Regions from separate parts of the Thauera aminoaromatica genome, predicted to be linked through region 1. Evidence: predicted binding sites of a transcription regulator. Region 1 holds the regulator's gene; each other region holds the start of a gene.

The links. The regulator FNR, encoded in region 1, switches genes on or off when oxygen is low (the NO sensors DNR and NnrR bind a similar motif). The targets are predictions, from matches to a motif close to TTGANCTAGNTCAA.
Region 2: the regulator FNR is predicted to act here: its motif matches at 2,752-2,765, upstream of feoB (ferrous iron transport protein B).
Region 3: the regulator FNR is predicted to act here: its motif matches at 4,114-4,127, upstream of TMZ1T_RS14095 (2-oxoacid:acceptor oxidoreductase subunit alpha).
Region 4: the regulator FNR is predicted to act here: its motif matches at 4,413-4,426, upstream of TMZ1T_RS08850 (cytochrome c oxidase subunit 3 family protein).

The regions. Positions count from the first base shown of each region.
Region 1 is NC_011662.2:1,415,829-1,423,715, forward strand. Features, by position in the region: gene TMZ1T_RS06285 (FixH family protein) at 1-504, shown strand, start outside; gene TMZ1T_RS20500 (DUF3149 domain-containing protein) at 529-678, shown strand; gene TMZ1T_RS06290 (universal stress protein) at 761-1,204, opposite strand; gene TMZ1T_RS06295 (MBL fold metallo-hydrolase RNA specificity domain-containing protein) at 1,340-2,749, shown strand; gene TMZ1T_RS06300 (Crp/Fnr family transcriptional regulator) at 2,791-3,474, opposite strand; gene TMZ1T_RS06305 (SirB2 family protein) at 3,557-3,937, shown strand; gene fnr (fumarate/nitrate reduction transcriptional regulator Fnr) at 3,974-4,714, opposite strand; gene hemN (oxygen-independent coproporphyrinogen III oxidase) at 4,855-6,246, shown strand; gene TMZ1T_RS06320 (sulfite exporter TauE/SafE family protein) at 6,318-7,028, shown strand; gene TMZ1T_RS06325 (heavy-metal-associated domain-containing protein) at 7,075-7,284, shown strand; gene ppa (inorganic diphosphatase) at 7,375-7,887, shown strand, end outside.
Region 2 is NC_011662.2:3,866,825-3,874,711, forward strand. Features, by position in the region: gene TMZ1T_RS17055 (DUF1513 domain-containing protein) at 1-224, shown strand, start outside; gene TMZ1T_RS17060 (hypothetical protein) at 463-1,146, opposite strand; gene TMZ1T_RS17065 (hypothetical protein) at 1,651-1,947, opposite strand; gene rpsD (30S ribosomal protein S4) at 1,944-2,555, opposite strand; gene feoB (ferrous iron transport protein B) at 2,829-4,793, shown strand; gene TMZ1T_RS17080 (ferrous iron transport protein A) at 4,806-5,066, shown strand; gene TMZ1T_RS17085 (acyl-CoA synthetase) at 5,214-6,854, shown strand; gene TMZ1T_RS17090 (AzlD domain-containing protein) at 6,955-7,281, opposite strand; gene TMZ1T_RS17095 (AzlC family ABC transporter permease) at 7,278-7,887, opposite strand, start outside.
Region 3 is NC_011662.2:3,192,611-3,200,497, forward strand. Features, by position in the region: gene bcrC (benzoyl-CoA reductase subunit C) at 1-963, opposite strand, end outside; gene TMZ1T_RS14080 (cyclohexa-1,5-dienecarbonyl-CoA hydratase) at 966-1,742, opposite strand; gene oah (6-oxocyclohex-1-ene-1-carbonyl-CoA hydratase) at 1,742-2,875, opposite strand; gene had (6-hydroxycyclohex-1-ene-1-carbonyl-CoA dehydrogenase) at 2,928-3,995, opposite strand; gene TMZ1T_RS14095 (2-oxoacid:acceptor oxidoreductase subunit alpha) at 4,314-6,032, shown strand; gene TMZ1T_RS14100 (2-oxoacid:ferredoxin oxidoreductase subunit beta) at 6,035-6,874, shown strand; gene TMZ1T_RS14105 (ferritin-like domain-containing protein) at 6,871-7,410, shown strand; gene TMZ1T_RS14110 (CBS and ACT domain-containing protein) at 7,650-7,887, opposite strand, start outside.
Region 4 is NC_011662.2:2,005,696-2,013,582, forward strand. Features, by position in the region: gene TMZ1T_RS08825 (N-acetylmuramoyl-L-alanine amidase) at 77-1,474, opposite strand; gene tsaE (tRNA (adenosine(37)-N6)-threonylcarbamoyltransferase complex ATPase subunit type 1 TsaE) at 1,414-1,944, opposite strand; gene queG (tRNA epoxyqueuosine(34) reductase QueG) at 1,960-3,060, shown strand; gene TMZ1T_RS08840 (SlyX family protein) at 3,097-3,297, shown strand; gene TMZ1T_RS08845 (cytochrome C oxidase subunit IV family protein) at 3,346-3,639, opposite strand; gene TMZ1T_RS08850 (cytochrome c oxidase subunit 3 family protein) at 3,650-4,177, opposite strand; gene TMZ1T_RS08855 (tryptophanase) at 4,498-5,946, shown strand; gene TMZ1T_RS08860 (CreA family protein) at 6,092-6,610, shown strand; gene TMZ1T_RS08865 (thioredoxin family protein) at 6,711-7,187, opposite strand; gene TMZ1T_RS08870 (hypothetical protein) at 7,305-7,574, opposite strand; gene TMZ1T_RS08875 (peptidase U32 family protein) at 7,687-7,887, opposite strand, start outside.

The DNA.
Region 1 (7,887 bases):
AGCAAGAAGCCCGAAGCCCCGGTCGAGCCCTGGTACCGCCAGGGCTGGCCCTGGTTCCTCATCGCCCTGCCCGCGACCGCGGTGGTCGCCGGCATCGCCACCCTGGTGATCGCCGCGAAGACCTTCGACGGCATGGTGGTCGACGACTACTACAAGGAAGGCCAGGCGATCGTGCAGACCCTCGGCCGCGTCGAGCACGCCCGCGAGCTCGGCTTGCGCGCCGCCTTGCGCATCCGCAGCGACTCGATCCACGTGGAGCTGACGGCTACCGCGCCGGGCAGCCTGCCCGACAGCATCCGCCTGACCGTCGCCCACCCCACGCGGAGTGGCCTCGACCAGGAGCTGCTCGTCCGCGGGCGCTCCGGTGTGTATGAGGCCACGCTCGCACCGCTGAGCACCGGTCGCTGGTTGTTCGTGATACAAGACGAGGCCCGAAGCTGGAGAATGGACGGGTCCGCTTACCTCCCTGCAGAGATGGAGATCCGGATGGATCCGAATGTCTGAGTTTCTTGCAAAGGGAGAAGCACCATGGCCTGGGAATTGTTGTTCAAGAGCGATATCGGTCTGCTGAGCGTCTTCACCATCGTCTTCATTCTGGTGATGGCCGTCTACCTTTACCGCTTCGCCCGCCGCCATATGGCGGAGGACGAGCAGAAGGCCCGTAGCGCCCGCTCATGAGCGATCCGCACCGCGGATGAAAACGGCCCGCACGAGCGGGCCGCATGCTTTGGGGGGGCCGCGCGCGGGGCCGATGCCGGTGTCAGCGGTAGACCAGAACCGGCGTCTTGCTGTGGGTCAGCACCTTTTGCGTCTCGGAGCCGAGCAGCAGGCCTGCGATGCCGCGACGGCCGTGCGAGGCCATGAAGATGAGGTCGCAGCCATGGCGGTCGGCGGCGTCGATGATCGCCTCGTAGGGCACCTCATTGACCGCGGTGTCGCTGTCGCAGGCCACGCCCGCCGCTTCCGCCGCACCGCGCGCCTTTGAAAGGATCGCCTCGGCTTCGGATGCAGCCGATTTCGCGAACTGCTCGGGCGTGGTCGGATCGATCAGCGCGCCCTCGCCGTAGATCGGCATCGGGAAGTCCGGCTGCGAATAGAAGAAGGTGATGCGCGCGCCGGTCTCCTTCGCGAAGGAGACGGCACGGGCGACCGTGCTGTCCGAGAGTGCCGAGCCGTCGGTCGGTACCAGGATGTGCTTGAACATGACGTACGCTCCCTGTGGTGTGTCGTGCTTCGATTATAGCGAGCGGATGGGGTCCGCCATGATTGATCATGATCAAGCCGTCGAGCGATCACGAAGGGCACAGTGGGAACCCCTGAAAGATCGGCGAGGCCAGCGATGATGCTCACCTTCCTTGGCGCTGCGGGCGAGGTCACCGGCTCCTGCCTGCGGGTCGATCACGAGCGCGGTGCATTTCTGGTGGATTGCGGCCTTTTCCAGGGCGGGCGCGAAGCCGACCGCAAGAACCGCGACGCCCTCGATTTCGAGCTGCGCGACATCGATTTCGTGCTCCTCACCCACGCCCATCTCGATCACTCCGGCCTGCTGCCGCGCCTCGTGGCACTGGGATATCGAGGGCGCATCTTCGCCACCACGGCCACTGTCGATCTGCTCGGCGTGATGTTGATGGATTCCGCCCATATCCAGGAGAAGGAGGCCGAGTGGGCGCTGCGCGACACGCGCTCGCGCAAGATGGCACGCCGGGCGGAGGTGGCCCCGCTCTACACCGTGGAGCAGGCGCGTACCAGTCTGGGCCGTTTCGTCCCCACCGACTACGACGACTGGATCGAGCCCGGCCCGGGCGTGCGCTGCCGCTTCCGTGACGCCGGGCACATCCTCGGTTCGGCGATCCTCGAGATCGACGTCGGCGAGCGCGGCCACACCCGCCGGCTGGTCGCCTCGGGCGACATTGGCCAGCCGATGCGCCCGGTGCTGCGGGACCCGGTGCGGATCGCCCGGGCCGACTACCTGTGCGTCGAGTCGACCTACGGCAACCGCGCCCACCGCTCCTTCGCCGCCACCTGCGACGAGCTCGCGCTCGCCTTGCGGCGCACGCTCGAGGTCGATGGCGGCAACGTGATCATCCCGGCGTTCGCGGTCGGGCGTACCCAGGAAGTGCTGTTCGTGCTCGCCGACCTGGTGCGCGCCGGACGCATCGCCCGGCTCGACGTCGTGGTCGACTCGCCGATGGCCTCTGCGGTCACCGCGCTCACCGTGCGCCACACCGCCCTCTGGGACGATGAGACGCGTGCGCTCTACGCCTGGGCCGAGGCCAACTCGGGACGCTTCCGTGTGCGGTTCGTGCAGGACGTCGAGGAATCGAAGGCGCTCAATGCGGTGCCGGGCGGGCTGGTCGTGATCTCGGCAAGCGGCATGTGCGATGCCGGTCGGATCAAGCACCACCTGCGCCACAACCTCGGCCGGCGCGAGTGCGCAGTGGTCATCGCAGGCTTCCAGGCTGCCGGCACGCTCGGCCGCCGGCTGGTCGACGGTGCGCACCAGGTCACCCTGTTCGGCGAACGTATCCCGGTGCGTGCGCGCATCCATACCATCGGCGGGCTCTCCGCCCACGCCGACCAGCCCGCACTCCTCGACTGGCTGCGCGGCTTCGGCGAGGCGCCGCGGCGCACCTTCGTGGCGCACGGCGAGCCGGCCGCCTCCGCCACCTTCGTCGAGGCGGTCGAGCGCGAACTGGGCTGGAGCAGGGTCGAGGCGGCGCGGCCCGGCGTGCCGGTCGTGCTCGAGTGAGCGTCCGCGCGCAAGCGGACCGGGAGGGCGGCGAGGGCCGCTCAGGCGTTGTAGCGCGACAGCCGTACCGGATCGTGCAGACTCACGCGCTTGCCCTGCACGGTGATCAGGCCGGCGTCGCTGAGGTCGTGGAAGATGCGCGACAGGGTCTCGGGCGTCAGGTTGAGGCGCGAGGCGATCACCTGCTTGCTCGTCGGCAGCGCGATCTCGCAGGGTGCGTCGTTGTCGGCCACCTGCAGCAGGTAGCCGATCACGCGCTGGGTGCTCGAGCGCAAGGAGTAGGTCTCCACGTCCTGGATCAGCCCGTGCAGGCGGATCGCCATGCCGGCGAGCAGCTTGCGCGCGAAGGTGGAGTCCTGGTCGATGAGTTCGCTCACCACCGCCTGGCCGACGTGCACCAGCACGGTCTCGCTCAGGGCCTCGGCGAAGACCGGGTAGGGGTGGTTCATGAACATCACGGCCTCGCCGAAGCTCTGCATCGGGCCGATGATCTCGACCACCTTCTCGGTGCCTTGCGAGGACGAGAAGGCGAGCTTGACCTGGCCGGAGACCACGAAGTAAAAGCCGTGCGGCAGGTCGCCGCGCTGGAACAGCACTTCGCCGCGGGCGACCTGGCGCTCGCGGGTGTAGCGCGCGACCAGCTGGATGTCCGCCTCCGACAGTTCGCTGAACAGCGGGATGCGGCGCAGCAGGGAGGGGATGTCGAGCGGGGTCGTGTTGGGCATCTGGAACTCTCCGTCTGGGGACGCAATTTCAATTCGGCCGGTTGTCGAGCGGCGCCCTGACCGGCTTTCGTTAGGATCGTGGATGTACTACCTGATCAAGAACCTGCATGTGACCTGCGTCGTGCTGAGCGCCGCCGGCTTCCTGCTGCGCGGCACCTGGATGCTCACCGGCAACGCCCTGCTGCAGCACCGCCTGACGCGGCTCCTGCCGCACCTCGTCGACAGCACGCTGCTGCTGTCTGCGATCACGCTGGCGGTAATGATCGGGCAATACCCCTTCAGCGCCGGCTGGGTCACGGCGAAGGTGATCGGCCTGCTCGCCTACATCCTGCTCGGCACGTTGGCGCTCAAGCGCGGACGTACCCGTGGCGTGCGGCTCGCCGCCTTCGCCGGCGCGATCCTGGTCTATGCGTGGATCGTGTCGGTGGCGCTGAGCAAGAACGTCGCCGGCTACCTCGCCTGAGCCGTCGAGCCCCGGGTCGTCCCGGCCACGGCGTGCTCAGCGCGCGCCGTGCTGGTGCTGGATCAGGCGCTTGAGGCCGGCGAGGTCGAGCAGGTGTACGTGCTTCTGCTGCACCGCGATCAGCCCGTCCTCCTGGAAGCGCGAGAAGGCGCGCGACACCGTCTCGAGCTTGAGTCCGAGGTAGGAGCCGATCTCCTCGCGCGTCATGCGCAGGTTGAACTCGCTCGGCGAGAAACCGCGCGCCGTGAAGCGCTGCGACATGTTCAGCAGGAAGGCGGCCAGGCGCTCTTCGGCGCGCATCGAGCCGAGCAGCATCATCACGCCGTGATCGCGCACGATCTCGCGGCTCATGACCTTGTGGAACTGAAGTTGCAAGCCCTCGATCTCATGCGACATCTGCTCGAGCTTGTCGTAGGCGATCACGCACACCTCGCTGTCCTCGAGCGCCACCGCGTTGCAGCTGTGGGCCTCGGTGCTGATGCCGTCGAGACCGAGGATCTCGCCGGTCATCTGGAAGCCGGTCACCTGTTCGCGACCGTCCTCGAGCAGCACGTCGGTCTTGAACGAGCCCGCGCGGATCGCGTAGATCGCCTCGAAAGAGTCACCGGCGCGGTAGAGATTGTGCTGGCGCTTGACCTTGCGGCGCGCGCCCACCAGTTCGTCGAGCCGGCTCAGCTCACGATCGGACATTCCGAAGGGGAGGCACAACTCGACGAGGTTGCACTGCGAACAGGCCGATTTGAGCCCATCCACGGTAATTGGCACGCTAGCCCTCATCTGCACGATAATCCTGCTTTCCTGACATTAGAGACGCCTGCGCTGGAGTGGCGGGATTGCTAATCACACCCGTTGACCCAAGTCAACCAACATTACGGAGGCTTCTGCCATTGTTCGGCAGACAGCCCGCCAGCAAGATCATGAAAAGCCAGACCGACCTCATCTTCGACCCGCAACTGATCCGCAAATTCGACATCAACGGGCCGCGCTACACGTCCTATCCCACGGCGGACCGCTTCGTCGAAGCCTTCAATGCAGAGGCGCTGCGGGCCTGGCTGGCCAAGCGGGCGGTGGGCGGCGTAAGCAAACCGCTCTCATTATACTTCCACATCCCCTTCTGCAACACGATCTGCTACTACTGCGCCTGCAACAAGATCATTACCAAGGATCATGGGCGCTCGGCCAAGTACCTGAAATATCTCGCGAAAGAAATCGAGATGCAGGCCGCTTGCCTGGAGGGGAGCCGCCAGGTCACCCAGCTCCACCTCGGCGGGGGCACGCCGACCTTTTTGTCGCACGACGAGATGCGCGAGCTCATGGCGGCGGTGCGCGAGCACTTCACGCTGGTGCCCAACGGCGAATACTCGATCGAGGTCGACCCGCGCAAGGTCGATTTCGACACCGTGAAGCTGCTCGCCGAGCTCGGCTTCAACCGCATGAGCGTGGGCGTGCAGGATTTCGCCGAGGACGTGCAGCAGGCGGTCAATCGTATCCAGAGCTTCGACGAGACCAAGCTGGTCATCGACGCCGCGCGCGCCAACGGCTTCAAATCGGTGAGCATGGACCTGATCTACGGCCTGCCCCGGCAGAACCCGACCAGCTTCGACCGCACGCTCGACCAGGTGCTGGAGATCTCGCCCGACCGCATCTCGCTGTACAGCTACGCTCACCTGCCGGGCCTGTTCAAGCCGCAGCGCCGCATCAACAGCGGCGACATGCCCACGGCCGACACCAAGCTCGCGCTACTGCAGCTCGGCATCCGCCGGCTCACCGAGGCGGGCTACGTGTATATCGGCATGGACCACTTCGCCAAGCCCGACGACGAGCTCACCATCGCCCAGCGCCAGGGCCGCCTGCACCGCAACTTCCAGGGCTATTCCACCCACGCCGAATGCGACCTGCTCGCCTTCGGGGTGTCGGCGATCGGCAAGATCGGTCCGGTGTACGCGCAGAACGTGAAGACGCTCGACGAGTACTACGACGCGCTCGACCGCGACGAGCTGCCGGTGCTGCGCGGCATCGAGCTCACCGCCGACGACCTGCTGCGGCGCGCGATCATCCAGGCGCTGATGTGCCACTTCGAGCTCTCGATGCAGTCGATCGAGATCGCCTACCTGGTCAACTTCCGCGAGTACTTCGCCGAGGAACTCGCCGATCTGCAGGAAATGGAGAAGGCCGGGCTGGTCAAGATCGACGGCGACTGGATCAGCGTGCAGCCCGGCGGCCGCCTGCTGGTGCGCGGCATCGCGATGGTGTTCGACCGCTACCTGCGCGCCGACCGCGAGCGCCAGCGCTACTCGCGGGTGATCTGAACGCCGCACGGATTGCGCACCGCAGCGTAGAATGAGGGCCTCGCATTTCCCGCGGGGCCCTTTTCTTCTTCATGCCCGAAACCGGTTATCTCGCCGTCTTCCTGATCGGCCTGCTCGGCGGCACCCACTGCGTGTCGATGTGCGGCGGCATCGTCGGCGCGCTCAGCATGCAGGTGCAGGTGCCCGGCAGCCGGCCGCAGTGGCCGCTGCACCTGGCCTACAACCTCGGGCGCATCGGCACCTACACCTTGCTCGGTGCCGGTGTCGGCCTGCTCGGCTCGGTCGGCCTGCTCTACGAGGGCATGCTGCCGGTGCAGATGACGCTGTACGTGCTCGCCAACCTGATGCTGGTGGCGCTCGGGCTCTACCTCACCGGCTTCACCCGCCTGCTCGCGCCCATCGAGCGCGTCGGTCACCTGCTGTGGCGGCGCATCCAGCCCGCCACCCGGCGCTTCCTGCCGGCGCGCTCGGTCGGGCAGGCGCTGCCGCTCGGCATGCTGTGGGGCTTCATCCCCTGCGGGCTCACCTATTCCATCCTCGCCACTGCGCTCGTCACCGGATCGGGTGCACGCGGCGCCGGCCTGATGCTGGCCTTCGGGCTGGGCACGCTGCCCAACCTGCTGCTGGCAGGCATGCTCTTCAAACGCTTCCGCGACATCACCCGCCACCCGAGGGTGCGCCTGGCCTCCGGGCTCCTCGTGCTCGGCTTCGGCCTGTTCGGGCTGTACCACGCCCCCTCGCTCGGTGGCGACCTGTGGCGCGGCGTGGTGTGCGTGACCTGAGGGTGCGACGGCACGCCCCTTTCAACCCATCGGGAGTCCTGGATAAATGAACGAAACGACGATCAAGGTCGAAGGCATGAGCTGCGGCGGCTGCGTGAAGAACGTCACCGGCGTGCTGAAGGCGCTGCCCGGCGTGGAGGACGTGCGGGTGTCGCTGGAAGGCGCATCCGCCACCGTGCGCCACGATCCGGCCAAGGTGTCGATCGACGCGTTGCGCGCCGCGGTCGAGGGCGCGGGCTTCGATTCCCCGGCCTGATCGGCAGCCTTAGCCGGGGGCATCGTCGCAGTGCAAGACATTGTGGTTTCCCCCTATAATCCGCGCACAATTTTTCCACGGGAGGGATGTATGGGCTTCGAACAGGTCAGCGCCGGCAAGGACGTGCCGAACGACATCAACGTCATCATCGAGATCTCCGCCCAGGGCGATCCGATCAAGTTCGAGGTGGACAAGGACAGCGGCGCCGTCTTCGTCGACCGCTTCATGGGCACCTCGATGCGCTACCCGCTGAACTACGGCTACGTCCCGCACACCATCGCCGGCGATGGCGACCCGGTCGACGTGCTGGTCGTGACCCCGTTCCCGCTGCAGCCTGGCGTGGTCATCCGCTGCCGTCCGGTCGGCGTGCTGAAGATGGAAGACGACGGCGGTGTCGACGCCAAGGTCGTTGCCGTGCCGGTGTCGAAACTGACCCCGCTGTACGACAAGGTGCAGACCACCGACGACCTGCCCGAGCTGCTGATGAAGCAGACGGTGCATTTCTTCGAGCATTACAAGGACCTCGAGCCCGGCAAATGGGTCAAGGTCCTGGGCTGGGGCACGGTCGAGGATGCCAAGGCCGAGATCGTGAACGGCCTAGCG
Region 2 (7,887 bases), 2.0 Mb from region 1:
ATCGGGTAGCGCGCTGGCATCCGGCGGCCCCCGCGCGCCTGGAGATCATCGCCGAGCTGAACAAGGCGGGCGCGCTGGCCGAACTCCCGCTCGACGGTACCCACGCCAGCCTGATCGGCTCACCGCGCGGCCTCGGCTTCTGGCACCCGCAGCACGATCCGATGCTGCTGCGCTGGCCGGTGGAGATCGCGCCGGACAACCACTGGACGCTGGTCGGAGCCTGAACCCCGCCACCCGCCTGGATCGCCGTATCGCGACTCGCGTCGCTCCTACAGGAAGCTCCGAAGCGGGGGTTTTCTGCAGGAGCGACGCGCGTCGCGACATGGAGCGGAGAATTCGCCCCGACGCGTTTCCCGCTTACGGGAAACGACCGCCACGACGACCCGCGGCTCTCGAGAAAACGCGCTACAAGTTGGTATTTTCTTTGCGAACCCATTCCACCGCGGGCGGGGGATGGGACGCTCAGAACTCCCAGGCCACGCCCACGTTGGCGATGTTGCGATCGTTGCCGCGACCGACCGCGCCAGAGATCTTCACGCCCTCGGCGATCGTGTAGCGCAGACCGACCTGGCGATCCGGGCCGGAATGCTCCGCACCGAAGGTCTCGACGACGAAGTCGAGCTGCTCGCCGAGCGGCACGTCGAGGCCGATGCCCCAGAAGTCGAGGTCCTCGTCGTCGCGCGCCCACTCGCGGCCGAGGTTCACATGCACCCGCGGGCCCTGCTCGAACGCCCAGGTCGCCAGGCCGGCGAGCGCGTCGACACGCGAGGAGTCCTCGCCGCTGACGCGCTCGCGCCCATACTCGTATTTCAGGCCAGCCGAAAGCCCGCGCTCGGACTGCAATGGCACCCATTTGACCGCCGCGCCGACGGCGCGGATCTTCGCGTCTGGATCGGCGTCACGATCCTTCCCGCGGCCATAGCCCACCTCCACTTCGACATTGTCGATCGGACCGAAACCGGCCGCGCCCTCGTAGCCGCGCACCGCGTCGTCGCGGCTCCAGCCGAACTCGAGCTTGGCGCCGCCGCGCTCGAGCGTGCCGGCATCATCGACCGCCATCGGGCGTTCGGCGAGAGCCGGAGGGGAACACAAGGCGAACAGCGAGGCCAGCACGATCGGGCGCAGCCCGGACTTGCGTTGAGACATGACGATTCCTTTGCAGGGAGAGGTGGACAAAGACGGGCCGCCCACACGAGCGGCCCGAAAAGGGATGCGCAACTCCGAACGACCGGGGCTACGAGGTGATCGCTGGACAAGACCCACGCCGTCGATGCGGCAGGGACGCCCGACACTCGTGCCTCGGACGTGCCCGCATGCGCCGGGAGGGGCTTCTTACTCGAGCACCTGGCCAGACACGGAAAGGGCGGTGCGGCCATGTTCGAGCACCGCATCGCGATCGAGCTTCCCGGAATATTCGGCCCCCGCCTCAATGCAGCCGATGATCGCGGTCGCCGGGCCTGGGGATGGGTTGAAAAATATTAACCGCAACAACAATCATTACCATTTGATAATCATCAACAGCGCGCGGGATTCCGGCTTACTTTGCGCGCCGCGGACATCCCTTGCAGGGCTTGTCCTTCCTGCAGCATTTCTTGCTCATGGACTTCTCCTCGTGGAATGGAAAAGACGGACACCATCGAACCGGACTGCTCAGTGCAGTGCCTGCGGATCGTGGCCGCCATCGCCCGCATCGCCCAGCACTGCATAGGCCTCCCACTCCGCCACCAGCCGGGCGGCGCAGTCGCGCACACAAGCGGAAAGGCGCTGATCGCTGCCGATCACCCGGAAGTGACCGGCGATCGCCTGCGCCAGCGCGGGCGAGCGCCGCGCCGGGAAGCGCGACAGCAGCTGCAGCACCGCCGCCAGCGCGAGCTCGGGATGGGTGTCGTACTCCGGCCCCGCGTTCGCGGCAACCCTTCGCCGGCTGGCGGATGAATGCGCGCTCACAGCCGCACCGCGTAGTACTCGACGACCTGCTGGACGTCGACCGGGAAGGGCACCTCGTCGGGCGACGGGGTGCGCGTCATCGTCGCCACGAACGCCGCCTCGTCGAAGACGAGCCATTCGGGGCGGGTCAGCGCAGGCTCGGCGAGCGCCTCGACCACCACCGGGATGCACCGCGCACGTTCCGTGAGCTGGATGCGGTCGCCCGGCCGGATGCGGATGGAGGGGATGTTCACCGCCCGTCCGTTGAGCAGTACGTGCTTGTGGCGCACGAGCTGCCGCGCCGCCACCGCGGTGGGCGCGAAGCCGGCGCGGAACACGAAGTTGTCGAGGCGACGCTCGAGCAATTCCAGCAGCTTGTCGCCGGTCGGGCCGCGGTCGCGCTTGGCCTCGCGGAACAGGCGCTGGATCTGCTTCTCGCCGAGACCATAGTTGAAGCGCAGCTTCTGCTTCTCGATCAGCTGCACGCCGAAGCCGGACTTGCGCCTCGGGCGCCGGCCGTGCTGGCCAGGGGGATGGTTGCGCTCACCCAGCGGCTTGCGCGACAGGCCGGGCAGCTCGGCGCCGAGGGCACGCATCACTTTCAGGCGGGGGCCGGTGTATCGGGACAATGGGTTCTCCTTCATTCAGGGATTCTTGCTGCGCCGACGCACGAAGAGCGCCAGCAGGACAGCCTCGAAGTCGAGACAGGGTCGGTTGAATATCGTCTTTCCGAATGATTCGCAATATCGTTAAAATCCGAATCACTGTCAAGCCTCTCTGTCCTGCGGTCCGGACCGCATCGAATACACACCGGGCGCACGACCTTTGAGCTAGATCAGTAAAAGTCATAATGCGACCCATTATCGTTCTAGGCTTACTCCGCCCTCCGGACACCCGAGTTCATGGACTGCGCCACTTCGCCCTCCTCCGCCGCTGCCGCCGCGCTGCGCACCCTGGCCCTCGTCGGCCACCCCAACGTCGGCAAGTCGGTGCTGTTCCACCGCCTCACCGGCACCTACGTCACGGTGTCCAATTACCCCGGCACCACGGTCGAGGTCTCGCGCGCCACACCGCGCTTCGACCGCGAGGCCTCGCTGCTCGACACCCCGGGCGTGCTCGCCCTGCCATCGCGCAGCGACGACGAGCGCGCCACCATGCGCGCGCTGCTCCATGAGGACATGCGCACGCTGATCCAGGTCGGCGACGCCAAGAACCTGCGCCGCACGCTCAACCTCACCGCGCTGCTGGCCGAACTCGGGGTGCCGATGGTGATGGCGCTCAACATGACCGACGAGGCCAAGGCGCGCGGGGTCACGGTGGATGCCGCGGCCTTGTCGGAGGCACTCGGCGTGCCGGTCGTGGCGACGGTGGCGACCGGCGGGGAAGGAGTTTCCGCGCTCACCGAAGCGCTGCAGCGTGCGGCGGTGCCGGCACCACTGCTGCGTTACGACCCGGTGCTCGAGCGCGACATCGCCCGCGTCGAGCAGCTCATCCTCGCGCAATGCCCACATCCGCGCCTGGCCGCACGCGGGCTGGCCATCCTCGCCATCGGCCGCGACCCCGAGGTCGAGGCCTGGCTCGCGGCGCAAGCGAACAGCGAGACCGTGCGCGCCGCGCTCGCCGAGCTCACCGCGCCCATCGGCCGCGACTCGCTCCCGGCGCGGCTCGCGCGCGAGCGCGGCGGCGCCGCCGAGGCGCTCGCGCGCACCGTCACGCAGCAGGCTGCCGGCAAGGACCGCACGCTGTCGATGCTGCTCGGCCGCATCGCGGTGCACCGGCTGTGGGGCTGGCCGATGCTGCTCGGCGTGCTGTATCTGGTGTATCTGTTCGTCGGCGACTTCGGCGCCAGCACCCTGGTCGGACTGCTGGAAGAAGACTTCTTCGGCGAGGTCCTCAACCCCGCGGTCACCGAGTTCGTCACGAGCCACATCTCCACGCCCTGGCTGGCCGACCTGATCGTGGGCGAATACGGCCTGTGGACCATGGGCATGACCTACGCGCTCGCGCTGATCCTGCCCATCGTCACCACCTTCTTCCTCGCCTTCGGCGTGCTCGAGGATTCGGGCTACTTCTCGCGCCTGTCGGTGATCGCCAACCGCATGTTCGCCGCCATCGGCCTCAACGGCCGCGCGGTGCTGCCGATGGTGCTCGGCCTGGGCTGCGTGACCATGGCCACGCTCACCACCCGCATCCTGCACACCCCGCGCGAGCGCCTGATCACCATCTACCTGATGGCGCTGGCGATCCCGTGCTCTGCGCAACTCGGCGTGGTGCTCGGCCTGCTCGGCGGCATCTCCTTCGGCGCCACGCTGATCTGGGTGCTGGCGATCGTCGGCGTGCTGCTGTTCACCGGCTGGCTGGCGAGCAAGGTCGTGCCCGGCCGCCGCGTGCCGCTCGTCACCGAGCTACCGCCGATGCGCATGCCGGTGCTCGGCAACGTGCTCAAGAAGACCGGCGGAAGGCTGAAGTGGTATCTGATCGAGGTGATCCCGCTGTTCCTGATCGGCACCCTGATCATGTTCGGGCTCGACCGCAGCGGCGCGCTGCCGTGGATCATCGAGGCCGGCGAGCCGCTGGTGGTGGGCTGGCTCGGCCTGCCGCCGGAGGCGAGCGCCGCCTTCGTGATGGGCTTCCTGCGCCGCGACTTCGGCGCCAGCGGCCTGTTCGCGCTGCAGAGCGAGCTGTCGATGATCCAGGCCGTGGTGGGCATGGTCACGATCACGCTCTTCGTGCCCTGCATCGCCAGCCTGATGATGATCATCAAGGAGCAGGGGATGAAGGTCGCCGCGCTGATGCTGGCGATGATCATCCCCACCGCCTTCCTGATCGGCGGCCTGCTCAACCACGGCCTGCGCCTGATCTTCTGAGGAATCCGCGCCATGAACGCCGCCCCCTCCAAACCCCTGCCCCACGAGCGCATCCGCCTGATCGGCACCCCGGTCGGGCGCATGGTGCGCATCGACGACTTCGACGACGAGATCGATCCGCTGCAGCGTGAGCAGCTCCACGCCTACGGGCTCTCCGCCGCGCACGCGGTGAAGGTGCTGCAACAGCAACCGATGACGGTGCTATTGTGCGAGCACGTCGAGCTCGCGATCGAGCACGCGGTGTCGCGCCATATCTGGGTGCAGCCCGCCTGAGCGCTCCAACCTGCCTTCGCAAACGTTGCGCGCGGGAGAACTGCAGACAAGACCGACGCCATCCTCCATACTATACGGTATGGACCGAACCCCGCGTGGGACGCCGGCCCGACCAGTTTGTTTGACAATGAACGGGAGAGGAAAAGGATGTCGCAAAACGCATATCAGCAAGGCCTCGACAAGAACGCGGCCAACTACGTGCCGCTGTCCCCGCTGAGCTTCATCGAGCGCACCGCCATGGTCTATCCGACGCGCACCAGCGTCGTCCATGGCACGCTCATCTACACCTGGAGCCAGACCTACGAGCGCTGCCGCCGCCTCGCGAGCGCCTTGGTCGCGCACGGCGTGAAGAAGGGCGACACGGTCGCGTGCATGCTGCCCAACGTGCCGTCGATGTTCGAAGCCCACTTCGGGGTGCCGATGACCGGCGCGGTCCTCAACACCCTCAACACCCGGCTCGACGCCGATGCCATCGCCTTCATGCTGCAGCACGGCGAAGCCAAGGTGCTGATCACCGACCCCGAGTTCGCCGGCGTGGTCCGCGCCGCGCTCGAGCTGCTGCCGGGAGACAAGCCCCTGGTGGTCGACGCCCTCGACCCCGAGTATCCGGGCACCGAGCGCATCGGCACCGTGCTCTACGAGGACTTCCTCGCCGGCGGCAACCCCGACTTCCAGTGGAAGCTGCCCGAGGACGAGTGGGACGCGATCGCGCTCAACTACACCTCCGGCACCACCGGCAACCCGAAGGGCGTGGTCTACCACCACCGCGGCGCGTATCTCAACGCCGCCTCCAACATCATCAGCTGGGGCATGCCGCAGCACTCGTCCTACCTGTGGACGCTGCCGATGTTCCACTGCAACGGCTGGTGCTTCCCGTGGACCATGGCGGCCAACGCCGGCGTCAACGTCTGCCTGCGCAAGGTCGACCCGGCGCTGATCTACGAGCTGATCCGCCGCCACAAGGTCACCCACATGTGCGGCGCGCCGATCGTCTACGGCATGCTGATCAACGCCCCCGAGGGCCTGCGCGCCGGCATCGAGCACAGCGTCGCCGGCCTCATCGCCGGCGCCGCGCCCCCGGCGGCGATCATCGAGGGCGCCGAGAAGATCGGCTTCGACATCACCCACGTGTATGGCCTGACCGAAACCTACGGCCCGGCCTCGGTGTGCGCCAAGCACCCCGAGTGGGATGCGCTGCCGATCGACCGCCGCGCCGAGCGCAACGGCCGCCAGGGCGTGCGCTACCACATGCAGGAAGCGATCACCGTGCTCGACCCGGTGACCATGGAGCCGGTGCCCGCCGACGGCGAGACCATGGGCGAGATCATGTTCCGCGGCAACCTCGTCATGAAGGGCTACCTCAAGAACGAGAAGGCCACCCAGGAGTCCTTCGCCGGCGGCTGGTTCCACACCGGCGACCTCGCGGTCATGCACCCGGACGGCTACGTCAAGATCAAGGACCGCTCCAAGGACGTGATCATCTCGGGCGGCGAGAACATCTCCTCGCTCGAGGTCGAAGAGGTGCTGTACCGCCACCCGGCGGTGCTGACCGCGGCGGTCGTCGCCAAGCCCGACGAGAAGTGGGGCGAGGTGCCGGCGGCCTACATCGAGGTCAAGGAAGGCGCCGGCGTGACCGCCGACGACATCATCGCGCACTGCCGCGAACACCTGGCGCGCTACAAGGTGCCCAAGTTCATCGAGTTCTGCGTGCTGCCCAAGACCTCGACCGGCAAGATCCAGAAGTTCGCCCTGCGCGAGATGGCGAAGTCGGCCTCCGCGATCGAGTGATCGTGTCACGCGGTCGGCCCGTCGGGGCCGACCGCACTCGCCGCGCGCCGATGCCGCGTTCCGTCACCGGACGGACGCGGCATTTTTCCTTCCACACGTACTACCAGCCGAATCCCTTGCGCAGCAACAGCAGCATCGCCATGCCGAGGATGAAGGGCAGCCACGGATTGCGCGAGCGCAGCGCGACCAGGATCACGACTCCCCCCGCCGCGAGCTTGGGATTGAGCGGATCGAACGCACCGCCATCGAGCAGCAGGTCGGGCATCACCAGCGCCGACAGCGCCGCCGCCGGCGCGTAGCGCAAGGCACGCTGCAAGGCTGGCGGCAGACGCCCCTTCTCGCCGGCGAGGATGAAGCTGCCACGCGTCATGATCGTCGTCGAGCCGATGGCCAGCAGCGTCAGCCATAACCACAACCCCTCGCTCATCGCGCGGCCCTCCCTGCCAGCGCACGCTCGGCAATGAAGCCCGCGCCGATGCCGAGCGCGATGCCGGCAATCAGCCCCAGGCGCAGCGGCAGCTCGCGCAGCAGCACCGCACCCAGCCCGCCCACCAGCGCAGCCACCCACATCGGTCGCTCGCGCAGCATGGGGATCATCATCACCGTCAGCGCGATCGTGGTCATGAACTCCAGCGACCAGTCGCGCGGAATCGCCCCTGCGCCGAACACGCCGACCGCACCGCAGAGCTGCCAAAGCAGCCAGCAATACACCGAGGGCACGATGTAGTACCCCCATCGCCAGTGCGGATCGTCGGCCCTTTGCAGCTTGTCCGCGCCGACTGCGAACATGCCGTCCACCAGCAGATAGCTCGACGCCAGCCGGCGCATGAAGCGGTGATCATGGAAGACCGGCGCCAGCGCGGCACTGAAGATGATGAAGCGCAGGTTGAGCACCAGCGCAGTGAGAAAGATCAGCCATAAGGGTGCACCGCTGCCGATCAGCGGCAGCGTGCCGAGCTGGGCGGTGCCGGCATAGACCAGCAGGTTCATGCCCATGGACTCGGCCGGGGACAGGCCGATCGAGCGCATGGCG
Region 3 (7,887 bases), 1.8 Mb from region 1:
GCTGCGAACCTGCTCGAGCAGGTACTTGCCCTTGTCCTCTTCCTTGTCGTCGTACTTCGCGGCGGTGGCGATCGACTCGTGCAGGAAGGCGAGCGACAGGTTCTGCATCGGATCACCGCCGGTCGAGACCGGATTGCGCAGCCAGCGATGCACGATCATGTAGTCGTCATCGACGATGTAGCAGCCGGCGAGCTCGATCGACTTGATCAGGTTGAGCGGCGGCTGCTCGCAGAACGAGCCGTTGATGACCACGCGGCAGTTGTCGCGCTTGGATGCCTTCACATTCTCGGCTGCGGCGAGGTATTCGCTCAGCATCTGGTTGTGCTCTTCCACCGGCAGCACGAGGCCGGCGCGCATCAGCAGATAGACTTCGGACGAGGGCACCTTCCACGGCTCGCGGGAACGCATGCCGTACACCGCCTGCACCAGCCTGCGGTTCTCGTTGTAGACCGCGATCGAGGCACGCAGCGCGTCGTCGGTGATCTTGCGCCCGGAGAGGTGCTCGAGGCCTTCACGCAGTTCGTTCAGCTCGTTGGTGTAGTAGCTGCCACCGACGTCGTCGCGATAGTTCTGCGGCACGTCGAAGTAGCGCACGTACTTGCCCGGGAACAGCAGCTTCCACATGCCGGACAGGTTGCGGATCACGTCGCAGATGCTGGGAAACAGCATGCCGTCGACGAAATCCATGCGCTTGGACAGCCCCAGCTCGATGGTCGAGCGTGGGATGCGACAGATGTAGCTCTGGTAGTAGGCGTCGCCGTGGATCACCTCCAGGCCGTCGCCTCCGCCCATGATGCCGAGCGGGAGCATGCCCGCGGCGTGGATGATCTCGCGCGGCACATACACCGGCATGTAGGCGATTACCTTGCGCGAGGGGTCGGCCTCCTTCCACTTCCTTGCGGCGGTGAAATCGAGGTCTTCGTAGAGCGCTTCACAGCGCGCGATGATGTCTGCCGTACTCATGGTCAACGGTTCTCCCAGTTTGCAGAACGCTTCTCAAGAAAGGCCCGTAGACCTTCCACCGCATCGTGGCTGGCCATCAGCTCCTCGAGATACATGGCCTCCACGGTTTCCAGTTTTTGCTTGATCGCCGGCACCCGGTCGCAGCGTGCGGCCCGAACCGCGAAACGCAGCGAGCTGGCGCTCAGCGCAGCAAGATGTTCGTCGTACCACTTCAGCGCGGCCGCCTCGGGGTCGTCGGCCAGCACGTCGGCCAGGCCGATGCGGAACGCCTCGGCGCCGTCGATGCTGCGCCCCGAGAACAGCAGCTCCTCGGCACGCGATTGCCCGACGCGCGGCGGCAGCAGGCAGGAGGCCGCAGGCGCGAACACGCCGAGGCGGATCTCCGGCTGCCCCAGGCGCGCATCCGGCGCCACGAAGAGCAGGTTGCCCGCCGCCGCCACCTCGAGCCCGCCGCCGAGGCACTGGCCGCGGATCGCGACCAGGATCGGCACCGGGCTGTCGAGCATCTGCCGCACCAGCGCATGCAGGGTCTTCAGCATCTGCGCGCACTGCTCGGGCATGTGCTCGTCCACACTGGCGCCGAAGCTGAAGTGCGGGCCCTCGGCATCGAGCAGCACCGCGCGCAGCGCGGGCGAACCGAGGTGGGCGCCGAGCGCCTGCTGCAGCGCGCCGATCATCGCGGCATCGACGATGTTCGCCTTGGGCCGCGCCAGGCGCAGGCGGAGCAGGCCGCCGTCGCGCTCCAGCCAGGCCTTGAGCGGGTTGATCGCCTCGCCCATCACTTCGCCCCCGGCATCAGGCTTTCGATCAGCTCGGGCGTCCAGGGCGTGCCGACGGCGAGCGCCTGGCGGAGGTCGGTGAACTCGATCTCGCGGCCGGTCTCCTTGGTACCCTCGTTGAAGGCGCGGAAGCCGGTGCGGGCCTCGTTCATCATGTTGAGCGCGAGCCAGGCGCGGCTGTTCTCCTTGTTGCGGTTCCAGGCATCGAGCTTGGGCTTGCGCAGCTCCTCGAAGCTCTTGGTCAGGCACTCGGGGAAGGTGGAGATCAGCTTGGCACACAGCTTCTCGACCGCCTCGTCGAGCAGGGAAAGGTCGATCTCGCCGCGCTTGAGCAGCTCCTTGCCGGCGGCCAGTTCGTCGCCGGTCTTGAACTCGCCGTGGATGATGCGGCCGAACTCGTCGAGGTAGCGGTCGGTGATGACCAGCGGGTTGGCGACGAACTTGCCATCGATCTTGAGCGCGGGGACGATCTGCGAGGAAATGCCGAGGCGGTAGGCCTTGTGCGCCGAGAACGGCTCGCACAGGGTGCCGGACACCATCGCCTGCTCGCAGCCGATCATCACCGGCAGGAAGTCGGTCGCACCGCCGATCGCGGCCGAGCCGTGCTTGGGGCCGGCCTGGCCGAAGTTGGCCAGGTCCTGGGCGACGGTGAAGTCCGCCGCCATGCCGATCTCCTGGCCGCCACCGATGCGCATGCCATTGACGCGGCACACCACCGGCTTGTCGCAGCCCAGGATCGCCGACACCATGTCGTTGAAAAGACGCATGTACTGGCGGTATTCCTGCGGGTTGCCGGCGTAGTACTCGGCGTATTCCTTGGTGTTGCCGCCGGTGCAGAAGGCCTTGTCGCCGACCGCGGTGAACACCACCGTGGCGACGTCGCGGGCGCAGGACGCGGCACGGAAGGCAAGGATCAGGCCCTTCACCATGTCGGTGGTGTAGGAGTTGTACTGCTTGGGGTTGTCCAGCCAGATCCAGGCGTTGTACAGGCCCGGCACCACCTCGCCCTGGAGATTGCGCGCGGGGCGCTTCTCGTAGATCACGCCCGGCACCACCGTCTCGGGCACCAGGTTATGGTCGACCAAGTGCTTGGGCGCAGTCTGATCGATCACGCGTTGCGTCGTTTCTTTCATCTCGTATGGCTCCTCTGTCTGCTCTCTTGTCGGATTGGTAGGGGGTGCGGGATCAGGGGGTCAGGATCGCGCGGCGGCTGAGCTTGTGCGCGTGAGCCGCCTCGAAGACCTCGTTGATCTGCGCGAGCGGGTGGCGCTCGACGAAATTGGCGAGGTTGATGCGGCCGTCGAGCACCAGGTCGAGCGCGGCCGGGTAGTACTCGGGCAGGCAGCCCCAGTTGCCGAGCGCGCGGGCATGGAAGGCCATCAGGTTGGAGAGGCGAACCTCGACCTTGTCCATCGTGAAGCCGACCACCGCGAGCGTCGCGCCGTGATTGATCAGGCTATAGGCGTTGGTCTGGCCGGCACCGCTGCCCGAGCATTCGAAGATCTTCCAGCGCGTGGTGCGCAGGCCGTTGGCCTTGGCGTGCGCCTCGATCGCCTTCTTGAGGTCGCGTCCGGTCACCTCGCGCGCATTGAGCGTCAGCGCCGCACCGTACTTCGACATCAATTCGAGCTTGGCCGGATCGACGTCGATCGCCACCACGCTCGCACCGAAGGCGTTGGCGATCTGCACCGCGTAGCCGCCGACGCCGCCCACCCCGATCACGATCGCGACGTCGCCAGGCTCGACTCCGGCCTGCGTGACCGCCTGGTAGGGCGTGGTGACCGCGTCGGCCACCACCGACACGTCGGCGAGTTGCAGTCCGGCGGCGGCGAGGCGCTTCTCATCGACCGCGCACAGGCCGCGCGCCGGCACCACGATATGGGAGGCGAAGCCGCCCTGGATGTCGTTCCCGGGCATCACCTGGGCGCGGCAGATGGTGCCGTGTCCCGACGTGCAGAGCTCGCAGGTCCCGCACGGCATCACCGCCGGCACGACCACCGCGCGGCCGACCCACTGCCCCGCCGCGCTGCCCGCGCCCACCACCCGGCCGCTGATCTCGTGGCCGAGCGCGAGCGGCAGCGGCTGGTTGGTGCGCACGCCGTCGTAGTAGTAGCCGAGATCGGTGTGGCAGACGCCGCAGCCGGCGACCTCGACCACCACCTGGTCGGCGGCCAGCTCGCCGATCTCGAACTCGGTGCGGACCATCGGCCGACCCGGCTCCACCATCATCCAGCGATACGGTTTGGTGCTCATCTACCCACTCCTTCCGTTTACGTTCGCGTCAACTTTGATCGATCTGATTGGCGACTGGATCGACTGCTTCCTGCCGCCGCGTTGGATGCAAAGTTAAATCAGGCCGGCAGGAGGGCAGTTGACCAAAGTCAACAGATTGACGTTTGCGTCAACGTAAACTTCGACACATCGGAGGTGAGCGCTGCGAAGGCGGCGCTGCAACCCAACCAGCCTCCGGTCGGCGCCGTGCCCGCTTCACCCGAGGGGGACGCGCGCATGGGCCCTGAACAGGACCGCGCCGGCACCCGCCGGTCGAAGGTCGAACATTGGAGAACGAGGATGACAGCCCGATCGGTATCGATAACATTCGCCGGCAGCGGCGGCGCGGGGGTGATGACCGCAGGCAACATGCTGCTCGACGCCGCCGGCCGTGCCGGCTGGTATGCCTACATGACCCGCTCGTCGGGCGCGCAGATCCGCGGCGGCGAGGCCGCCGCGATGATGCGTCTGTCTACGTCGCCGGTGCAGTCGCACGACGATCAATATGATCTGCTGGTCGCCATCGACTGGGAGAACGTCGGGCGCTTCTCCGCCGAGATCCCGATGACCGCCGATAGCCTGGTCGTCGGCGATCCCGACGGCGGCGAATTCCCCGAGGCCATCCGCGCCAAGGGCACGCGGTCGGCAGACATCCCGTTCAAGAAGATGGCCAAGACGATCGAGGGCGGGCGCCCCAACATGATCGCCCTGGGCGCGGTCGCCGGCCTCGTCGGCCTTCCCGAGGACGCCGTGCTCGGTGTGGTCCGCGACTCGCTCGCCAAGAAGGGAGAGGCCGCGCGCACCGCCAGCGAGGCATCGGTGCGTGCAGGCATGGCCTTCGCGGCCGACCTGCCGCCCTGCCCCCGCCTGGCCACCGCCCAGGGCCAGAGCGAGCGCCTGTGGAGCATCACCGGCAACGAGGCCGCCGGTCTCGGCGCGGTGCGCGGCGGCATCCGCTTCGTCGCCGCCTATCCGATCACCCCGGGCACCGAGGTGCTGGAGTGGCTCGCACCCAACCTCGCCAAGCTCGGCGGCGTGCTGGTGCAGGCCGAGGACGAGCTCGCCTCGATCAACCAGATCATCGGCGCTTCCTACGCCGGCGTGCCCTCGCTGACCGCGACCTCCGGCCCCGGCCTGGCGCTGATGACCGAATCGCTCGGTCTCGCGGTCGCCTCGGAGACCCCGATCACCGTGGTCAACGTGATGCGTGGCGGCCCCTCCACCGGCATCCCGGTCAAGTCCGAGCAGAGCGACCTCAACATCGCGCTCTACGGCCTGCACGGCGACGCCCCGCACCTGGTGGTGGCGCCCAACTCGCTCGCCGACTGCGCCTTCGCCACCCAGTGGGCGGTCCATCTCGCCGATACCCTGCAGACCGCCGCGATCGTGCTCTCCGACCAGTCCCTCGGCCAGAGCCGGGCGACGATCTCGCCGCCCGCCGATCCCGGCTTGCGCGCGGTCCGCCTGATGCCCGAGGGCGAGGCGGCCGAACGCTACCGCCGCTACACCAACACCGCCTCGGGCGTCTCGCCGATGGCCGTACCCGGCATGAAGGGCTACCAGTACACCGCCGACGGCCTCGAGCACAACGAGTTCGGTACCCCGTCCAGCGGCGCGGCCGACCACAGCGCCCAGCTCGACAAGCGTCTGCGCAAGCTCGCCCTGCACGACTACGGCACGCACTGGGCCGACATCGAGGGCGACGGCGACATCGCCGTGCTGACCTGGGGTTCCACCACCGGGCCGGTGCGCGAGGCGCTCGAGCGCTTCCGCGCCAGCGGCGGGCGTGCCCGCCTGGTGTCGATCCGCCTGATCTCGCCGGTGCGCCCGGAACAGCTCGCCGCCGCGCTCGCGGGCGTGGCGCGCGTGCTCGTGGTCGAGCAGAGCCATGGCGCCCAGTTCCACCGCTACCTGCGCGCCCACTACGACCTCCCGGGGAGCGTGCGCGCCTTCCACCGGCCCGGCCCGCTGCCGATCCGTCCGAACGAAATCTTCCGCCAACTGGCCGACTGGAGCTGAACATGGAAGCCACATCCACCTGCCCGAGCTACTCCGCGCGCGACTACAAGTCCGAGGTCAAGCCCGTCTGGTGTCCGGGCTGCGGCGATTACTCGGTGCTCGGCTCGATCACCAAGGCGCTCGCCGAGCTGTCGATCCCGCCCGAGCGCGTCGCCCTCGTTTCCGGCATCGGCTGCTCCTCGCGCCTGCCCGCCTACACCAACGTGTTCGGCTTCCACGGCGTGCATGGCCGCGCCCTGCCGATCGCCACCGGCATCAAGGTATCCCGCCCCGAGCTCACCGTGATCGCCTCCGGCGGCGACGGCGACGGCTTCTCGATCGGCGGCAACCACTTCATGCACGCCTGCCGGCGCAACGTCGACATGACCTACATCGTCATGGACAACGAGGTCTACGGCATGACCAAGGGCCAGGCCTCGCCGACCACCGCGCCCGACTGGGAGAAGAGCAAGCTCACCCCGCAGGGCACCGGCATCAACCCCTTCCACCCGCTGGTGATCGCACTCGCCGCGGGCGCGAACTTCATCGCCCGCGGCTTCTCCGGCGACCAGAACGGCACCGCGAAGCTCATCACCGAGGCGATCCGCCATCCCGGCTTCTCCTTCGTGCAGCTGCTCAGCCCCTGCGTCACCTTCCGTCCCGAGCAGCGCGACTGGAAGGACATGGTGCATCCCGCCGCGGTCGACCCGACCGACGACCCCGCGCGCGCCGCGCGCCGCCTGATGTCCGACGATGGCTTCAACGTCGGCGTGCTCTTCCGCGGCAGCCGCAAGCCCTTCCAGCCCGGGCAGCCGGCGAGCGTCGATTCAGTTGCAGATCTCGAGAAGGAGTTCGTGTTATGAGCAAACCCGATCCGCAGGAAACCGGCATCCACTCGGTGGAGCACCTGCTGGCCCATGCGCTGGCGATGGAAGTCGAGGCGGTCGAGCGCTACGAGGCACTCGCCGACCAGATGGAGACCCACAACAACCGCGACGTCGCCGTGCTCTTCCGCAAGCTGGCCGAGATCGAGAAGCTGCACGTCGACAACGTCAACGACATCAGCGAGGGACACACCCTGCCCCACATCGCACCGTGGGAATACTCCTGGGAAGCCCCCGAGAGCCCGGAGGCGCCGTCGGTGTCGGCAGAAGGCCTGCATTACATGATGCATCCCTACCAGGCGATCGCGATGGCGCTCGAGGCCGAGCGCCGCGGGGTGGACTTCTACGACCGCCTCGTCGCCCAGTCCGAGCGCGAGGACATCCGCAAGCTCGCCGCCGAACTGTGCGAGACCGAGCGCGAGCACGTCACCCTGCTCGAAGGCTGGCTCGCCCGCTTCCAGCCCCCGCCCAAGGGCTGGAACGAGGACCCCGATCCGCCCTTGCTGCAGGGGTGAGGAGCAAGGGGTAAGGCGCCAGGAGCGATGCGCGCGCTGGGAGACCAGCGCGCGCATCGGCTTTTGGAGGTCGGGCGAAAGATGCCTGCGGAGAGGATGAAGGGAAATCCCGAGCGAAGGATCTCGAGCTGCGCCCGTCCGCCGTCGACCGACGACACTGCGACCGGATGTGACGAGGCGCCAGGCCGAGAGGTCTTCACCCCCCCAGGCCTGACGCCTCACATCTCACATCTCACATCTCACGCCGTCTGATCGACGCTCAGCTCGTAGCCCGCCTCGCGCAGGCCCTGCACGACCGCGCCGGCATCCTTGGCCTCGAAGCGGATGGTCGCGGTGCGCAAGCCCTCGGACTGCGGCGTGCGCGGCGACACCACCGAGACGATGTAGCCGCCCTGCGCATTGACCGAGGCGAGCAGCGCGGCGAGCTGGCCGGCGCGATCCTGCAACTTCACGGTGATCCGCGTCGCACCCTCGACC
Region 4 (7,887 bases), 590 kb from region 1:
GCGATTATAGCGGCAAAGCCCGCTATTGCGGGCTTTGCGGGCAGACTTGCTCGGGATGCGGGCGGTGCGCTCGCCCTCAGTCGAGCCGCGCCACGCGGGTCGGCCCGCTCGGGGCGTGCTCCTCGAAATAGCGCTTGACGCCGCGCATCAGCGCCATCGCCATCTTGTCCTGGTAGGCCTCGTCGTTGAGACGGCGCTCTTCCTGCGGGTTGCTGATGAAGGCGGTTTCGACCAGCACCGAGGGGATGTCGGGTGCGCGCAGCACCGCGAAGCCGGCCTGTTCCACCTCGGGCTTGTGCAGCCGGTTGATGGTGCCGAGCTCGCCGAGCATGGCGCGCCCGAGCTTGAAGCTGTCGTTGATCGTGGCGGTCTGCGACAGGTCGAGCAGGGTGCGGGCGATGTGGCCGTCCTGGCGGGCGAGGTTGACGCCGCCCACGAGGTCGGCATCGTTCTCCTTCTGCGCCAGCCAGCTTGCCGCCGAGCTCGAGGCGCCGCGCTCGGAGAGCACATAGACCGAGCTGCCGTTGGCCTCGGGGCGAACGAAGGCGTCGGCGTGGATCGACACGAAGAGATCGGCGCGCACCCGGCGGGCGCGCGCCACGCGCTGGTGCAGCGGCACGAAGTAGTCGCCGTCGCGCGTGAGCACCGCGCGCATGCCGGGCATGGCGTCGATCTTGCGCTTGAGGCGTTGGGCGATCGACAGCGTGACGTCCTTCTCGTAGCTGCCGCCACGACCGATCGCGCCCGGATCCTCGCCACCATGGCCGGCGTCCAGCACCACGGTGTACAGGCGATCGACCGCCGGCTCGTTACGCTTGCCGCGGCGCACCGGCTCGCGCGGCTCCTCGCGCGCCACCGCGGCGGTGTTGCCGCCGGCGTCGCCCATCGCGGCGTCCATCGGCGAGTCCTTCATGATCAGCGCCATCAGCGGATCGTGGGCCTCGGTCGGGTGCAGGTCGAGCACGAGGCGGTGGCCGTAGCTGCCGACCGGGTCGAGGGTGAACACCTGGGGGTTGATCGCCGCCTTGAGCTCGATCACCACACGCACCACGCCCGGCCGGTTCTGCCCGGCACGGATCAGGCGGATGTAGGGGTCGGAGTCGAGCACCTTCGAGGGCAGGGACTGCAGCACGCTGTCGAGCTGCACGCCCTCGAGGTCGACCACCAGGCGCTGCGGGTCCTCGACCAGCATGTGGCTGTGGCGCAGGCGCGAGGAGCCCTCGAGGGTGATGCGGGTGTATTCGGCCGAGGGCCATACGCGCACCGCGAGCAGGCTTGCCGAACTCGCCAGCCCGACCGGGCTCACCAGCATGGCGAGCGAGGCGCCGGCGAACTTGAGCAGGCCGCGGCGATCGATGCGCCCCGCGGCGAAGGCCTCGGCCGCGGCGGCAAGCCCCGGAGTCTGGCCGAGACTCAGGTCGTCCCGGGCGCCGGGTCCGCGCCCCGCAAAGCTTTCACCAGTCCGATCACGCATGTTCGCCCCGCTTCCGTGTTTGCGCTGATCGCCACATCCCGCCCGGATTCACCGGCCTGCAGGACGATTTCGACGTCGGGAGAGGGCAGATGGGGCGAGGCCTTGTCCGGCCATTCCACGATGCAGACGCCCTCACCGGCGAAGTATTCGTCCAGCCCCGCGTCGAGATATTCGTCGGGCGAGGTGAAGCGATAAAAATCAAAGTGATATAAGTTTAAGCTAGAAACCACGTAAGGTTCAATCAAGGTGTAGGTCGGACTCTTCACCTTGCCCTCGTGGCCGAGCGCGCGCAGCAGGCCGCGGGTGAGGGTGGTCTTGCCGGTGCCCAGGTTGCCCTGCAGCCAGATCTGCAGTCCGGGCGCGAGAACGCCGGCGAGCGCGCCGCCAAGCGCCACGGTGGCCGCCTCGTCGGGTAAATGCGCCTGCAGGCGCGCGCCGTTATCATCGGCAGTCTGGATCGACTCGATCATCGGGACCTCTGACAAATGGAAACAAAATTGCCGACGCCGGACGGGGCGGCGGTCGACGGGACCGTCCTCGACGGTGCGGCACTTGTTGCGCGGATCAGACAGTGGGGGCGCGAACTCGGCTTCGACGCGGTCGGCGTGGGCGGGGTCGATCTCGCCGACGCCGAACCCGGCCTGGTCGCCTGGCTGGAGGCCGGCTTCCACGGGGACATGGATTATATGGTGCGCCACGGCATGAAACGCGCGCGCGCCGCCGAACTCCTGCCCGGCAGCGTGCGCGTGATCAGCGTGCGCATGGGCTACTGGCCGGATGCCGCGCCGGCCATGGACGTGCTCGGCGACCCCGAGCGCGCCTATGTGTCGCGCTACGCGCTCGGCCGCGACTACCACAAGCTGGTGCGCAACCGCCTGCAGAAGCTCGCCGACCGCATCAGCGCGGAGGTGCCGCACCAGTACCGCGTGTTCACCGACTCGGCGCCCATCCTCGAAGTCGAGCACGCCAGTCGCAAGGGCCTGGGCTGGCGCGGCAAGCACACCCTGCTGCTCGATCGCACCGCCGGTTCGTGGTTCTTCCTCGGCGAGATCCTCACCGACCTGCCGCTGCCGGTGGACGCGCCGGTGGCGTCGCACTGCGGGCGCTGCACGGCCTGCATCGACGCCTGCCCCACCGGCGCCATCGTCGCGCCCTACCGGCTCGACGCACGGCGCTGCATCTCCTACCTCACCATCGAGCTGCACGGCGCGATCCCCGAGGAGCTGCGCCCGTTGCTCGGCAACCGCATCTACGGCTGCGACGACTGCCAGCTCGTGTGCCCGTGGAACCGCTTCGCCCAGCTTGGCCGCGAGCCCGATTTCGCCCCCCGCCAGGGCCTCGACGACGCCCGGCTGGCCGAGCTCTTCGCGTGGACCGCGGCGGAGTTCTCCGAGCGCACCGCAGGCAGCCCGATCCACCGCATCGGCCACGCGCGCTGGCTGCGCAACATCGCGGTCGCGCTCGGCAACGGCCCGGCGACGCCCGCCGCGCGCGCGGCCTTGCAGGCGCGCGCGGACGACGAGGATGCGGTGGTGCGCGAGCACGTCGCCTGGGCGCTCGCCCGCCTGGCCGCCGCCGCCGGCTAGAATGCGTGCCCGCAAACCGATTCAGGACCGCCCGCCATGGAAGAGCGCATCGTCGTGCTGGAGACCAAGCTGATGGCCGCCGAGGACCTCCTCGACGAGCTCAACCGCACGGTCTGGCGCCAGCAGCAGGAACTCGACCTGCTGCGCCAGCATCTGCATCAGCTCGCCCAGCAGGTCAAGACCCTGCAGCCGGGCGACCCCCTTCGCCCCGAAGACGAGATCCCGCCGCACTGGTGAGCGCGGCCGGCTTGCACGAGGCGGCGGCCTGCTGCGCCGTCGGCCGGCCTAGCCGAGCAGCGCGCCGGTGAGGCTGGAGAGGGTGTCGCCGAAGGCGGTGGTGAGGATGACCAGGATCGGCATGCCGTGGCAGAAGGCGAGCACGGCCCGGCGGATGCGCGGGTGGGCTTCGTGGAGCTCGAGGAAGTAGTTGCACACCAGACGCAGCTTGATCGCCATCACCAGCGACACGCCCACCGCAACCAGCACGGCGTTCGCGTCGGAACGGGCGATGCCCGCGCCGCCCACGCTGAGCAATACCAGCATCAGCCAGGCGAGATCGATCTTGCGTTCGGGGCTCATGCGGCTTTCCTCATCCGAGCAGGTAGAAGAGCGGGAAGATCATCAGCCAGATCATGTCGGTGACGTGCCAGTAGCAGGCGAAGGCCTCCAGCCCGCTGTGCTCTTCGGGGGTGTAGGCGCCCAGGCCCGTACGCGCGATCACCCACATCATGCCGAGCAGGCCCCAGAACACATGCACCAGGTGGGTGAAGGTCAGGTAGTAGTAGCTGACGATGAATACCCCGGCGCTGCCGTCGAGGCCGAGCGCAAAGTTGCGCTGCAGCTCGAAGATCTTGATCGCCGGGTAGCCCAGCCCGAACACGAAGCCGGCGAGCATCCAGCGCACCGTCGCGCGTCGGTCGCCGCGTCGCATCGCGTGCAGCGCGCGCGCCACGCACCAGCCGCTGGTGAGCAGCATCAGGGTATAGCCGGTGCCGGCCAGCAGCGAGAGCCGCTCGGGGCCCGCCTGGAAGGCTTCCGGGTGGTGGGCGCGGGCGATGAAGAAGACCGCGAACAGCAGCGCGAACTCGGTGATCTCGCAGAAGATTCCCACCCACATCGCCTTGCTGCCGGGGATGCGCCCCGCGGCCGCCTGCGGCGGTCGGGGAGCCAGGGTCGGGACTGGAGCGGTCGGGGAGAGGGGCACGGCAAGGGTCACGGCGGGGCGGGCGGCGCAGGGCCGCGTCGATGAGGCACTGAGCGCAAGTCTGCCAGCCTGGCCGCTTGCTTCCCTTGATTCCGCTCAGGAAGTGCGCGCGATGGCGGAATCATGTTTCCGTTCGCGTCAACGACTCTTGCGCTGCATCAACATCCGCTGATCCCCGTCGTGGTCCGATGGCGGCCTTCATCCACGCAAGTCGCACGAGGAGGCAGCCCGTCATGGCGAAAGTGAAGTTCTTCGGAGAAGAGTCGATCCCGCTCGAGATGCACAAGGTCCGCATCGTCCAGAAGCTGAACCTGCCGCCGGTCGAGCGCCGGCTCGAGGCGATCACCGAGGCGGGCAACAACACCTTCCTGCTGCGCAACGCCGACGTGTTCATGGACATGCTCACCGACAGCGGCGTCAATGCGATGAGCGACCAGCAGCTGGCGGCGATGATGATCGCCGACGACAGCTACGCCGGCAGCGCCACCTACACCCGGCTGGAGAACAAGCTGCACGAGATCTTCGGCATGCCCTTCTTCCTGCCCGCCCACCAGGGCCGCGCGTGCGAGAACATCCTCGCCCAGGTGCTGGTGTCCCCGGGCTCGGTGGTGCCGATGAACTACCACTTCACCACCACCAAGGCGCACATCACGCTCAATGGCGGCAAGGTCGAGGAGCTCGTCGCCGACGTGGGCCTCGAGGTGGTCAGCGTGCATCCCTTCAAGGGCAACATGGACGTCGCCAAGCTGCGCGACGTGATCGGCCTGCACGGTGCCGACAAGATCGCTTTCGTGCGCATGGAGGCCGGCACCAACCTGATCGGCGGCCAGCCCTTCTCGGTGCAGAACCTCGCCGACATCCGCAGGGTGTGCGACGAGTTCGGGCTGATGCTGGTGATGGACGCCAGCCTGCTCGCCGACAACCTGCACTTCATCAAGGAGCGCGAGGAGGCCTGCAAGGGCCTGAGCATCCGCGACATCACCCGCCGCATGGCCGACCTGTGCGACGTGATCTACTTCTCCGCGCGCAAGCTCGGCTGCGCGCGCGGCGGCGGCATGTGCATCCGCAGCGAGGAGCTGTACCGCCGCATGCGCGGCCTGGTGCCCCTCTACGAGGGCTTCCTGACCTATGGCGGCATGTCGGTGCGCGAGATGGAGGCGCTCACCGTGGGCCTCGAGGAAACCATGGACGAGGAGGTCATCAACCAGGGTCCGCAGTTCATCGGCTTCATGGTCGACGAGCTCGTCAAGCGCGGCATCCCGGTGATCACCCCCGCCGGCGGCCTGGGCTGCCACATCAACGCGATGCAGTTCGTCGACCACATCCCGCAGGCGCAGTACCCGGCGGGCGCGCTCGCCTCGGCGCTCTACCTCGCCGGCGGCATCCGTGGAATGGAGCGCGGCACGCTTTCCGAACAGCGCGAGCCTGACGGCAGCGAACTCTTCGCCAACATGGAGCTGGTGCGCCTGGCGCTGCCGCGGCGGGTGTTCACGCTGTCGCAGGTCAAGTACGCGGTGGACCGCCTCGAGTGGCTGTACGCCAACCGGCGCCTGATCGGCGGCCTGGTGTTCACCGAGGAGCCGGAGATCCTGCGCTTCTTCTACGGCCGCCTCGCGCCGGTTTCCGACTGGCAGAACGAACTCGTCGCGCAGTTCCGCAAGGACTTCGGCGACAGCCTCTGACGCCGTCCGGCGGCGCCGTCAGGCGCGGAGCCGCCGGGCGCCAAAGGCACGATGCCGCGGCATGCCGCCCGGATGCGGACGCGCGCATCCCGGTGGTGTCTTGGGGGTGCGATAATGTCGGTCTCGCAGCCTTCTGGAGGCCTTCATGCTGAAGTCCCATGCGGTACTTGAATCGCGTCGTCCGTCGCTGTCCGCCTCGGTCGCAGCCGCAGTGCTCGCGCTGGGTGTCGCCCTGCCCGGAGTGGCCGTGGCCGAGACGGTGGGCCACGTCGACACGGCGTTCAAGCTGATCGGCCGCAACCACCAGGTCGTGGTCGAGGCTTTCGACGATCCCTCCGTCAAGGGCGTGGCCTGCTACGTCTCGCGCGCGCGCACCGGCGGTCTCAAGGGAACCTTCGGCCTCGCCGAGGACACGTCCGACGCCTCGGTCGCCTGTCGCCAGGTCGGCGACATCTCCTTTTCCGGTCCGCTGCGCGAGCAGGAGGAGGTGTTCTCGCAGAGCGCCTCGATCCTGTTCAAGAAAGTGCGCATCGTGCGCATGGTGGACCCGAAGCGCAACACGCTGGTCTATCTCGTCTACAGCGACAAGCTGATCGAGGGCAGCCCGCAGAACAGCGTCACCGCCGTGCCGGTCCCGGCTGCGCTCGCCATCCCGCTGCGTTGAGCGCCCCGCACGCGAGGCCTGTGCGCGGTGCGCCGCGCCGGCTTGCGGCTGCAGCGAAGGCGCGAACCCATGCGGAGGCGCGGGTGCGCATGTCGGCGCCTCAGCCGCCGCCCGGCTGCGACAGGCGGCGCGCGAGTGCTCCGATCTCCGCCGCCAAGCCCGGCGCGGCGCGGGGTGCTGCGGCGGCGAAGGTCTCGATCAGGCGCGCCACCACGCTCTCATGCGGCAGGCTGACGCCATAGTGCAGCGCGACGCCGGCGCGGAACAGCGCCAGGGTAGGGAAGTTCTCCACGTCGAGATCACCGACGAGTTCGGCATCGTCTTCCACGTCCGCCCAGGCGAAAACGACGTCGCGCCTTGCCTCGGCGAGGCGCTCGAGCGTGGGGCGGAACTCGCGGCAGGTGCCGCACCACTGCGCGCACAGTGCGAGCACCACGAGGGGGGCGTCGGTCGCAGGCTGTGCGGCGAGCTGGTCCACCGGCAGGACCCGGGTGGGCGAGGCGGCGGTCGTGGCAGAAACGGTCGGCTGCGCAGGCGCGCCAGCGGGTGCGCCGCAGGGCGTGGCTCCGGAAGGCATGGGCGAGGAGCGCCCGGACTCCGCGGTGGAGGGGGCGGAAGACGCGGAGGGCTCGGCTGCGGGGGGGACGGGCGTGGCGTTCATGGCTCGGGCTTGGCGCCCGCCCGCGCGTGAGGCTCAGGCCGGGCAGACTTCCTGCATGCTGCACTTGGCGATGCCGAATTCGGTCTCGACCAGCAGCGGATAGGCGGCGCCGCCGAAGCGGCCCGAACTCGCGATGTTATAGCCGATCACGCTTCCGGGCACGCGTCCGACGAGCACGCGACAGCCGATGCGGAAACCGGCGCCGATCGCGTGGCGGATCGCACGTTCGGCGGTGTCCAGGGCGGAACGGGCGCCGGCGGCCTTGCGGCGACCCTCGAGGACGGTGAGCGAGCGGGGGTACATGGTCTCCTCCTGCTGGGCGATTGGCGGAACGCCGTGATTTAACGTTGACGTTAACGTTAAATCCGCTCCACATCAAGAGCCTTGTCCACCGGCGCGGGCGGGACGGCGGGGGTCAGCGCACGGAGGCGTTGGTCTTGCGCTGGGGTACGAAGCTCACCTTGTGCGCCACCACGGTGTCGCGCATCTTCGCCACGTGGGGACGCAGCGCGCCGATGACGTGCATCTCGCAGCGCTTGCAGTCGAACTTCAGCGTCAGCGTCTCGTCGCCATTGACCAACTGCATCGGGTCGGGGCGGATGCCCTTGACCTCCTT